Regions from separate parts of the Citrobacter farmeri genome, predicted to be linked through region 3. Evidence: predicted binding sites of a transcription regulator. Region 3 holds the regulator's gene; each other region holds the start of a gene.
The links. The regulator PhoB, encoded in region 3, activates phosphate uptake and scavenging genes when phosphate is short. The targets are predictions, from matches to a motif close to CTGTCATAAAACTGNCNNAT.
Positions count from the first base shown of each region.

Region 1: uvrB (excinuclease ABC subunit UvrB) is a predicted target of PhoB. The motif match lies at 1,754-1,773, and genes of this name have one in related genera.
Region 2: glpT (glycerol-3-phosphate transporter) is a predicted target of PhoB. The motif match lies at 1,351-1,370, and genes of this name have one in related genera.

Region 1 is NZ_CP077291.1:3,125,651-3,128,864, forward strand. It holds gene uvrB (excinuclease ABC subunit UvrB) at 1-1,526, opposite strand, end outside; gene bioD (dethiobiotin synthase) at 2,091-2,777, opposite strand; gene bioC (malonyl-ACP O-methyltransferase BioC) at 2,770-3,214, opposite strand, start outside.
Region 2 is NZ_CP077291.1:1,509,280-1,512,493, reverse strand. It holds gene glpT (glycerol-3-phosphate transporter) at 1-1,221, opposite strand, end outside; gene glpA (anaerobic glycerol-3-phosphate dehydrogenase subunit A) at 1,493-3,121, shown strand; gene glpB (glycerol-3-phosphate dehydrogenase subunit GlpB) at 3,111-3,214, shown strand, end outside.
Region 3 is NZ_CP077291.1:3,533,004-3,536,217, forward strand. It holds gene phoR (phosphate regulon sensor histidine kinase PhoR) at 1-1,277, opposite strand, end outside; gene phoB (phosphate response regulator transcription factor PhoB) at 1,319-2,008, opposite strand; gene sbcD (exonuclease subunit SbcD) at 2,205-3,214, shown strand, end outside.

The sequences.
Region 1 (3,214 bases), 410 kb from region 3:
CCTTCACGCAACAGGTTGATCCCCACCAGCACATCAAACTCGCCCAGACGCAGGTCACGAATGATTTCCATACGCTCTACGGTGTCGATGTCCGAGTGCAGATAGCGCACCCGCTCGCCGTGTTCTTCCAGATACTCGGTGAGATCTTCCGCCATCCGTTTAGTCAGCGTGGTTACCAGGACACGTTCGTTGATCTGCGCACGTTTGCGGATCTCAGAGAGCAGATCGTCTACCTGCGTTGCTACCGGACGTACTTCAATCACCGGATCCAGCAACCCTGTCGGGCGCACGACCTGATCAACCACATCGCCGCCTGATTTCTCCAGCTCATAATTGCCCGGCGTCGCAGAAACATAGATCGTTTGCGGTGCAAGCGCTTCAAACTCTTCGAACTTTAACGGGCGGTTATCCAGCGCCGACGGCAGACGGAAACCATACTCCACCAGCGTCTCTTTACGCGCGCGGTCGCCACGATACATCCCGCCAATCTGCGGGATAGTCACGTGGGACTCATCCACCACCAACAAACCGTCGGCGGGCAAATAGTCAAACAACGTCGGCGGTGGCTCACCCGGCCCGCGTCCTGACAGAAAGCGCGAGTAGTTTTCAATCCCTGAGCAGTAGCCCAGCTCGTTCATCATCTCCAGATCAAACTGAGTACGTTGGCTCAGACGCTGCTCTTCCAGCAGTTTGTCATTGGCGAGCAGGACTTTGCGACGATCGGCCAGTTCGACTTTGATCTCTTCCATCGCTTGTACAATGCGTTCACGCGGGGTCACGTAGTGCGTTTTAGGGTAGATGGTGTAGCGCGAAATGGTGGATTCCACCTGCCCGGTCAGCGGATCAAACAGCGACAGACGCTCCACCTCTTCGTCAAACAGTTCAACGCGCAGTGCAATATCGTCGGATTCCGCCGGGAAGATATCGATCACCTCACCGCGCACGCGGAAAGTCCCGCGCTGGAAAGCCTGATCGTTACGGGTATATTGCAGTTCGGCCAGTCGACGCAAAATGGCGCGCTGATCGATAATCATGCCCACCGTCAAATGCAGCATCATCTTCAGATACAAATCCGGGTCGCCCAGACCATAGATAGCAGAAACGGACGCCACGACGATCACGTCACGGCGCTCCAGCAATGCTTTGGTGGCAGACAAACGCATTTGCTCAATGTGTTCGTTCACCGACGCATCCTTTTCGATGAAGGTATCAGAGCTGGGAACGTACGCTTCCGGCTGATAATAGTCGTAGTAAGAGACGAAATACTCGACGGCGTTATCCGGGAAAAACTCTTTCATTTCGCCATACAGCTGCGCCGCCAGCGTTTTGTTGGGTGCCAGCACCATCGTCGGGCGCTGTAGATCGGCAATCACATTGGCGATAGTGAACGTTTTCCCTGACCCCGTTACGCCAAGCAGCGTCTGGTGCGCCAGGCCGTCCTCCAGTCCCTCTTCCAGGCGTCGTATTGCCTCAGGCTGATCGCCGGAAGGTTTAAATGCGGAATTCAGTTTGAACGGTTTACTCATGAGCAGCTACCTGAAGGAATGGGCGGGCAGGTGTGTAATTTTACTCGCAGAAGATAATATTGCCAGTAAAATATACTGGATGAAAAAACAGTAACGCCTCATAATATTTGTGTTACGCGTGATAAAATCGGATCGGAGACGGCTAAAATTTCATCGCTGACAAGATATTATACCAGGAAGCGGGTTTATCCCCAGACCAATGACTTCGTTAACATTGTCAAGATGTGTTATGAAAGTTTTATTGCATTCAATGACCACAATATGACAGCCATTGATTTTATCTAACGAGCTGTAAAACAAAGACTATTTTGTAAAGCCGTCTTTCGCATCAATTCGGCTGGAAGCCGCGTATTCTCTCGCTTGCCCTGCGTTTTCTAACTCTAATACACAAGGTTATCCACAGGAATGGTGGATAACTGCCTGCAGGCCGTATGGTCTGCCGCCTGGCAAATTCCCGGTTCGACCCGCCAGGACGCACATAAAAAAAAATTATCGCTAAATTTTGATTTTTATCAGCTAACGGAGTGCCCCTGGCAGGCGAGATCTTGCTCGCAATTTTGCGTTTTACTCATCCAAGAGCAAAGAGAGATCCAGATATTGTCCTGTGGCCGCATTTTCAGCTCCGGCCGCCAGCCACGGGATTTCACCCAACAGCGGCGCAGGGATAACCCGCTGAAGCGTCGCCATATACTCAGGGTGGCGTTTTCCCGGCGGCGTAACGTCATTCGCCACCCATCCGGCAAGCAGGAGCCCCGCCTGTTCTACAGCCTGCGCTGTCAGCATGGCATGGTTAATACACCCCAGCTTCACGCCAACGACCAGGATCACCGGCAACCGTTCACTCTGAACCCAGTCAGCGAAGGTATAATCCTCCGCAAGCGGTGTAAACCAACCGCCTGCGCCTTCTACCAACAGCCATTCCGCCTGTGCGTCCAGCGCGCGTAGCCCGTCTGACAGCACGTCAGCACGAATCGGTTTCCCCTCATCGGCGCTAATGATATGCGGCGAAGTGGGTTCCGCGAAGGTGTAAGGATTCACCGCCGCATACTCCAGCGCCAGACCGCTGTTGCGCTGAAGCGCCAGGGCGTCACTGTTGCGTAATCCCTCTGGCGTCATTTCACTGCCGGACGCCACCGGCTTGTATCCGGCCGTCCGGTAGCCCAGACTGCGCGCCGCCTGTAATAACGCACAACTGGCGACGGTTTTACCGACTTCCGTATCGGTGCCGGTAACAAAATAACGTTTAGTCACGTTCAATCACTCCTGCAAAAAGATGGTAGGTCAGAGGATATTTCCCCTGCCGCTGGGGCCAGGCCAGCTGCAGCTGCTGCAACTGCGAGCGGGTTAAAACGCCCGACGCGCGCCCCTCGTGCAAATGGGTCGCGCCGATACCTTTCAGTGAGCGCATGGCGCTCAGGGCGTCATCAAACTCCAGCGTCAGGGAGATCGACTGATGCTCTCCCTGCCAGCCGCGCATCGCATCACACAAGGCCTCACAAGATAAAAACCGGTTGCCATGCGCCCGGTTATCCACCGCGCGCCAGGCCTGATGAAGTTCTGGCAGCGAGTCCTGGGCCAGCGTGGTGAAAGCCACACAGCCGCCAGGACGTACGACCCGGTAAAGTTCGCTTAGCGCATGATGCAGACTGTCACACCACTGCACGGCCAGATTGCTCCAGGCCAGGTCG
Region 2 (3,214 bases), 2.0 Mb from region 3:
GGTGTAACCCACTATCGCGCTGGCCGCCACGGATCCGCCGAGGTAACCAAACAGGCCAGTAAAGCCCGCTGCTGTCCCTGCGGCTTTTTTCGGTGCCAGTTCCAGCGCATGCAGACCAATCAGCATCACCGGGCCGTAAATCAGGAAGCCGATCACAATCATACAAATCATATCGACAGTCGGGTTACCTGCCGGGTTCATCCAGTAAATGATGGTGGCAATAGTCACCAGCGTCATAAAGAACACGCCGGTCGCGCCGCGGTTACCACGGAACACTTTGTCCGACATCCAGCCACACAGCAGCGTCCCCGGGATCCCTGCGTATTCATAGAAGAAGTAGGCCCAGGAGGATTTATCCAGCGCAAAGTGCTTCACTTCTTTCAGATACGTCGGAGACCAGTCGAGAATGCCGTAGCGCAGCAGATAGACGAACACGTTGGCAATTGCGATGTACCACAGCAATTTGTTCGGCAGAATGTATTGCATGAAGATCTGTTTCGCCGTCAGTTCTTCTTCCGCTTTTTCGTTGTAGTCATCCGGATAATCGTTTTTGTACTCTTCGATTGGCGGCAGACCACAGGATTGCGGAGTATCACGCATTAGCGCGAAAGCGAAAATCGCCACCAGAATGGCGCCGAATGCCGGCATATACAGCGCAGCTTTCCAGTCGTTAAACCAGGCCATCCCGAGCAGAAACAGCAGTGGAGGGATCCCGCCCCCGACGTTATGCGCGCAGTTCCAGACGGAGACGATCCCGCCACGCTCTTTCTGCGACCACCAGTGCACCATGGTACGTCCGCACGGCGGCCAGCCCATACCCTGGAACCATCCGCAGAGGAACAGCAGCACAAACATTATCGCGATGCTCGATGTCGCCCACGGCACAAAGCCCATGAACAACATCACCGCTGCCGCCAGAATCAGACCGGCTGGCAGGAAAACGCGCGGATTCGAGCGATCCGAAACCGACCCCATGATAAATTTCGAAAATCCGTAGGCAATAGAGATCCCCGACAACGCAAAACCTAAATCACCCCGAGAAAATCCCTGCTCAACGAGATACGGCATCGCCAGCGCAAAGTTCTTGCGCACCAGATAGTACGCGGCATAGCCAAAAAATATCCCCAGGAATATTTGCCAACGAAGCCGACGGTAAGTCGGATCGATCTCCGCTGCTGGCAAGCGAGCTCTATGCGCCGCTGGTTTAAAAATACTCAACATAATCTAGCCTCCGTGGCCCATCTTTTAGTAGTGATAACATCGCAGGTCGTTCGAGCGCCGCCCGCAGATTCCCGCATGGCGGCGATGTTAGGTAAAGATACCTGTCGTTAATGTGAATTACAGCACATATTGTTACAGATTTATGACAAATGTTCAGAAAGGCGCACGAAATCACGTTTCATTTTCGAATCATGAGCGAATATGCGCGAAATCAAACAAACCATGTTTTTTATGTGGCTAAATGATAAAAAACGAACTGTGAGGGAAAACAATGAAAACTCGCGACTCGCAAACAAGTGACGTGATTATCATTGGGGGCGGTGCCACAGGTGCAGGGATTGCCCGCGACTGCGCGCTGCGCGGTCTGCGTGTCATCTTAGTTGAACGTCACGATATCGCGACCGGTGCGACCGGCCGTAACCACGGACTGCTGCACAGCGGAGCGCGCTATGCGGTGACTGACGCGGAATCTGCCCGTGAATGCATCAGCGAAAACCAAATTCTGAAACGTATCGCCCGCCACTGCGTTGAGCCAACGGACGGTCTGTTTATTACCCTGCCTGAGGATGAGCTTTCCTTTCAGGCCACCTTTATCCGCGCCTGCGAAGAGGCAGGTATTCGTGCAGAAGCGATCGATCCGCAACAGGCGCGGATTATCGAACCGTCGGTGAATCCACACCTGATCGGTGCGGTCAAAGTGCCGGACGGCACCGTTGACCCGTTCCGCCTGACCGCAGCCAACATGCTCGATGCGAAAGAGCACGGTGCCATTATCCTGACCGCCCACGAAGTGACCGGGTTGATCCGCGAAGGCGCAACCGTCAGCGGCGTCCATGTACGTAACCATCTCAATGGTGAAACGCAAACCCTGCATGCGCCGGTGGTCGTTAACGCTGCCGGGATCTGGGGGCAGCGAATCGCGGAATATGCCGATTTGAGCATCCGTATGTTCCCGGCAAAAGGGTCACTGTTGATCATGGACCACCGCATCAACCAGCACGTGATTAACCGCTGCCGTAAGCCGTCTGACGCCGATATTCTGGTGCCTGGCGACACGATCTCGCTGATTGGCACGACATCAACCCACATTGATTACAACGATATCGACAGCAACCGCGTCACCGCCGATGAGGTTGATATTCTGCTGCGCGAAGGTGAAAAACTGGCGCCAGTTATGGCGAAAACCCGCATTCTGCGCGCCTACTCCGGAGTTCGCCCGCTGGTGGCAAGTGATGACGATCCCAGTGGTCGTAACGTCAGCCGCGGCATTGTGCTGTTCGATCACGCGAAACGTGACGGTCTGGACGGGTTTATCACTATCACGGGCGGCAAACTGATGACCTACCGCCTGATGGCCGAGTGGGCCACCGATGCGGTATGCCGTAAACTGGGCAACTCTCGCCCATGCATCACTGCAGACACTCCACTACCGGGTTCGCAGGAGCCAACGGAAAACACACTGAAGCGCGTGATCTCTCTGCCCGCCCCACTGAGAGGTTCAGCGGTGTATCGCCACGGCGACCGTACGCCGGCGTGGCTGAGCCATGGCCGTCAGCACCGCAGTCTGGTCTGTGAATGCGAAGCCGTCACCGCAGGTGAAGTACAGTATGCTGTCGAAAATTTAAACGTTAACAGCCTGCTGGATCTCCGTCGTCGTACCCGCGTGGGAATGGGTACCTGTCAGGGCGAACTTTGCGCCTGCCGTGCTGCCGGATTACTGCAACGCTTTAACATCACTACCTCCGCACAGTCCATTACCCAGCTGTCGGACTTCCTCAACGAACGCTGGAAAGGCGTACAACCCATTGCCTGGGGCGATGCGCTGCGCGAAAGCGAATTTACCCGCTGGGTATACCAGGGATTATGTGGTCTGGAAAAGGAGCCGCGCGATGAGATTTGATACGGTCATTATGGGCGGCGGTCTCGCCGGACTCCTGTGCGCTCTACAATTGCAAAAAAGCGGCTTACGCTGCGCGGTGGTGACCCGTGGGCA
Region 3 (3,214 bases):
ATTAATCGTTCCGGCAGCACAAAACTAAAGCGTGTTCCTTTGCCCGGTTGACTCTCGATATTCAGGCGACTTTCGTGATGATTCACCGCATGTTTTACGATAGCCAGCCCCAGCCCACTGCCGCCCGTTTGTCGCGATCGCGCTTTATCAACGCGATAAAATCGCTCCGTTAACCGCGGGATATGTTCCGGTGCGATGCCCGGCCCGTTATCTTCCACGCTAAACTCCGCGCCGTGCGGCACCGTGTGCCAGCGGACGATGATATGGGTTCCTGCCGGCGTATGATTCACTGCGTTGTACACCAGGTTAGACATCGCGCTACGCAGCTGTTCTTCGTTCCCCAGCACCTTCAGCTGGTTATCCACTTCAAAGCTAAACGTGTGCTTCTGTTGGCTGAGCGTCTGCGCTTCGCGTTCGACCATGCGCAGCATCATCGGCACATCGACCTGCTCATTGAGCAAAAGCGTCGGCGCGGCTTCAATCCTCGACAGCGTGAGCAACTGTTTCACCAGTCCTTCCATGCGCGAGGTCTGTTCACGCATCGTTAAGAGCGCTTTTTCGCGCGTTGCCCCTTCCAGCGTCTGCTCATGCATCATCTCAAGATAGCCCTGCAACACCGTCAGCGGAGTGCGCAGTTCATGGCTCACGTTGGCAAAGAAATTGCGTCTCGCGCCTTCAAGCTGATGCATCTGCGTCATGTCACGCGCCACCATCAGCAGTTGCTTATCGGTATACGGCATGACGCGGATTTCCAGATGGCGACCGGTATTGAGCACCAGATTTAACGGTCGACTGAAATCCCGCAGTTTAAGGTACTGCGTAAACTCCGGGTAGCGCAGCAGGTTCAGGATATTCTGCCCGCTATCGTCCGGCCAGCGTAAGCCCAGTACCTGCTGCGCCAGACCGTTGCACCAGAAGATCCCGCCCTCTTCGGTAGTCAATACCACCGCATCGGGCAGTGATTCTGCCCCGCTGCGAAAGCGTTTAATCAAATTGCCCAGCTCGCGACGGCGCTTTTTATTGCGCAATTGCATCTGATGCAAACCATACAGCAGCGGTTCCCAACTGCCTCGTCCCGGCGGCGGCGTCATGCTTCTGTCGACCCACAGCCACCATGAGAGGCGTAATAAATTCCAGAAATGCCAGATCAGCAGTCCTGTTACCGATGCCAGTAAAAACCACGGCAGGTAACCAAAAAATGCGCTTAGGATCAAGGCCGGGATACAGCAAAGTATCAGTTCCAGCACCAGCCTTTTCCATGACAGCCGTTCCAGCACGGGTCACTCTCCCTTCAGAGCCTGGCTCTTATTCTTGTCTTTCAAAAACGGGTCGAAAAACGATACCCTGTTCCGCGAACCGTCTGTACCATCCGATCGTGGCCGCTGGTTTCCAGCGCCTTGCGCAGGCGGCGAATGTGCACATCGACCGTGCGATCCTCAACGTAGACGTTGGTGCCCCAGACGTGGTTCAGCAACTGTTCGCGGCTGTAAACCCGTTCGGGGTGGGTCATAAAGAAATGCAGCAGTTTAAATTCCGTCGGCCCCATATCGAGTGGATTTTCGCCGATCATCACGCGGTGCGATGTAGGATCCAGGCTCAGCCCCTGCATCTCAATGACTTCTTCCACCGCCATTGGTGAAATTCTGCGCATCACCGCTTTGATGCGGGCGACCAGTTCTTTCGGGGAGAACGGTTTGGTAATGTAGTCGTCCGCGCCGGTTTCCAGGCCGCGTACGCGATCCTCTTCTTCTCCTCTGGCGGTCAACATCATGACCGGAATATCCCGCGTCATCGCTTCACGCTTGAGGTGTTTAATAAACTGTAGACCAGAACCGCCGGGCAACATCCAGTCAAGAAGGATCAAATCCGGCCAGGGTTCATTAAGCTGATTCACCGCACTGTCATAATCTTCAGCTTCAACGGGCTGAAAGCCATTTTGCTCAAGCACGAAACAGACCATTTCGCGAATTGGAGCTTCATCTTCTACGACCAGAATACGTCTCGCCATGATTTGCCCTGTTATATAAGTTGCTTATCATCATCTGTCTTAATGCGGCGCCATTATGCGTCAGTTTTATGACAGATTTATGAAAATGCGTGCTGACGTTAACCTTAGGTTGTTGATTTATGACACCCGAGAAACGAGATATTACAGCCCCCGAATGGTTATAATCCCCTTTATGCTTTTTTGCCATGGAACCGTTATGCGCATTCTTCACACCTCTGACTGGCATCTGGGACAAAATTTTTACAGCAAAAGCCGTGCCGCTGAACATCAGGCCTTTCTCGACTGGCTGCTGGAAACGGCGGTCGAACAGCAGGTGGATGCGATAGTCGTTGCGGGCGATATATTCGATACCGGCTCGCCGCCAAGCTATGCTCGTGAGCTCTACAACCGTTTTGTGGTCAACCTGCAGCAAACGGGCTGCCATCTGGTGGTATTAGCAGGAAACCACGATTCCGTCGCCACGTTAAATGAATCCCGCGACATTCTGGCGTTTCTCAATACCACGGTGGTGGCCAGCGCAGGTCATGCGCCGCAAATACTGAATCGTCGCGACGGTCAGCCCGGCGCGGTGCTGTGCCCGGTGCCATTTTTACGTCCACGTGACATTATCAGCAGTCAGGCGGGGCTGTCCGGTCAGGAAAAACAGCAGCATCTTCTGGGTGCCATCACCGACTATTACCAGCAGCAATACGAGGCTGCCTGCACGTTACGCGGCGATCTCGCCTTGCCGATTATTGCCACCGGTCATCTGACCACCGTCGGCGCCAGCAAAAGTGACGCCGTTCGTGACATTTATATCGGCACGCTGGATGCGTTCCCGGCACAAAACTTCCCGACCGCCGATTATATCGCGCTGGGCCACATCCACCGGGCGCAGAAGATTGGTGGTACAGAGCATATCCGCTACTGCGGCTCTCCCATCGCGCTGAGTTTTGATGAATGCGGCAAAAATAAGTACGTGCATCGGGTGGACTTCCAGGACGGCAAGTTAGCCAGCGTTGAGGAACTCACCGTTCCGGTAACGCAACCGCTGGCGGTGTTGAAAGGCGATCTCGCCGCGATTACCGGGCAACTGGAGCAGTGGCGTGATAGCGAGCAAAGCCCACCTGTCTGGCTGGATATTGAAATCACTACCGATGAATACCTGCATGATATGCAGCGTAAAATTCAGGCGCTGACGGAAACGCTGCCTGTTGAAGTGCTGTT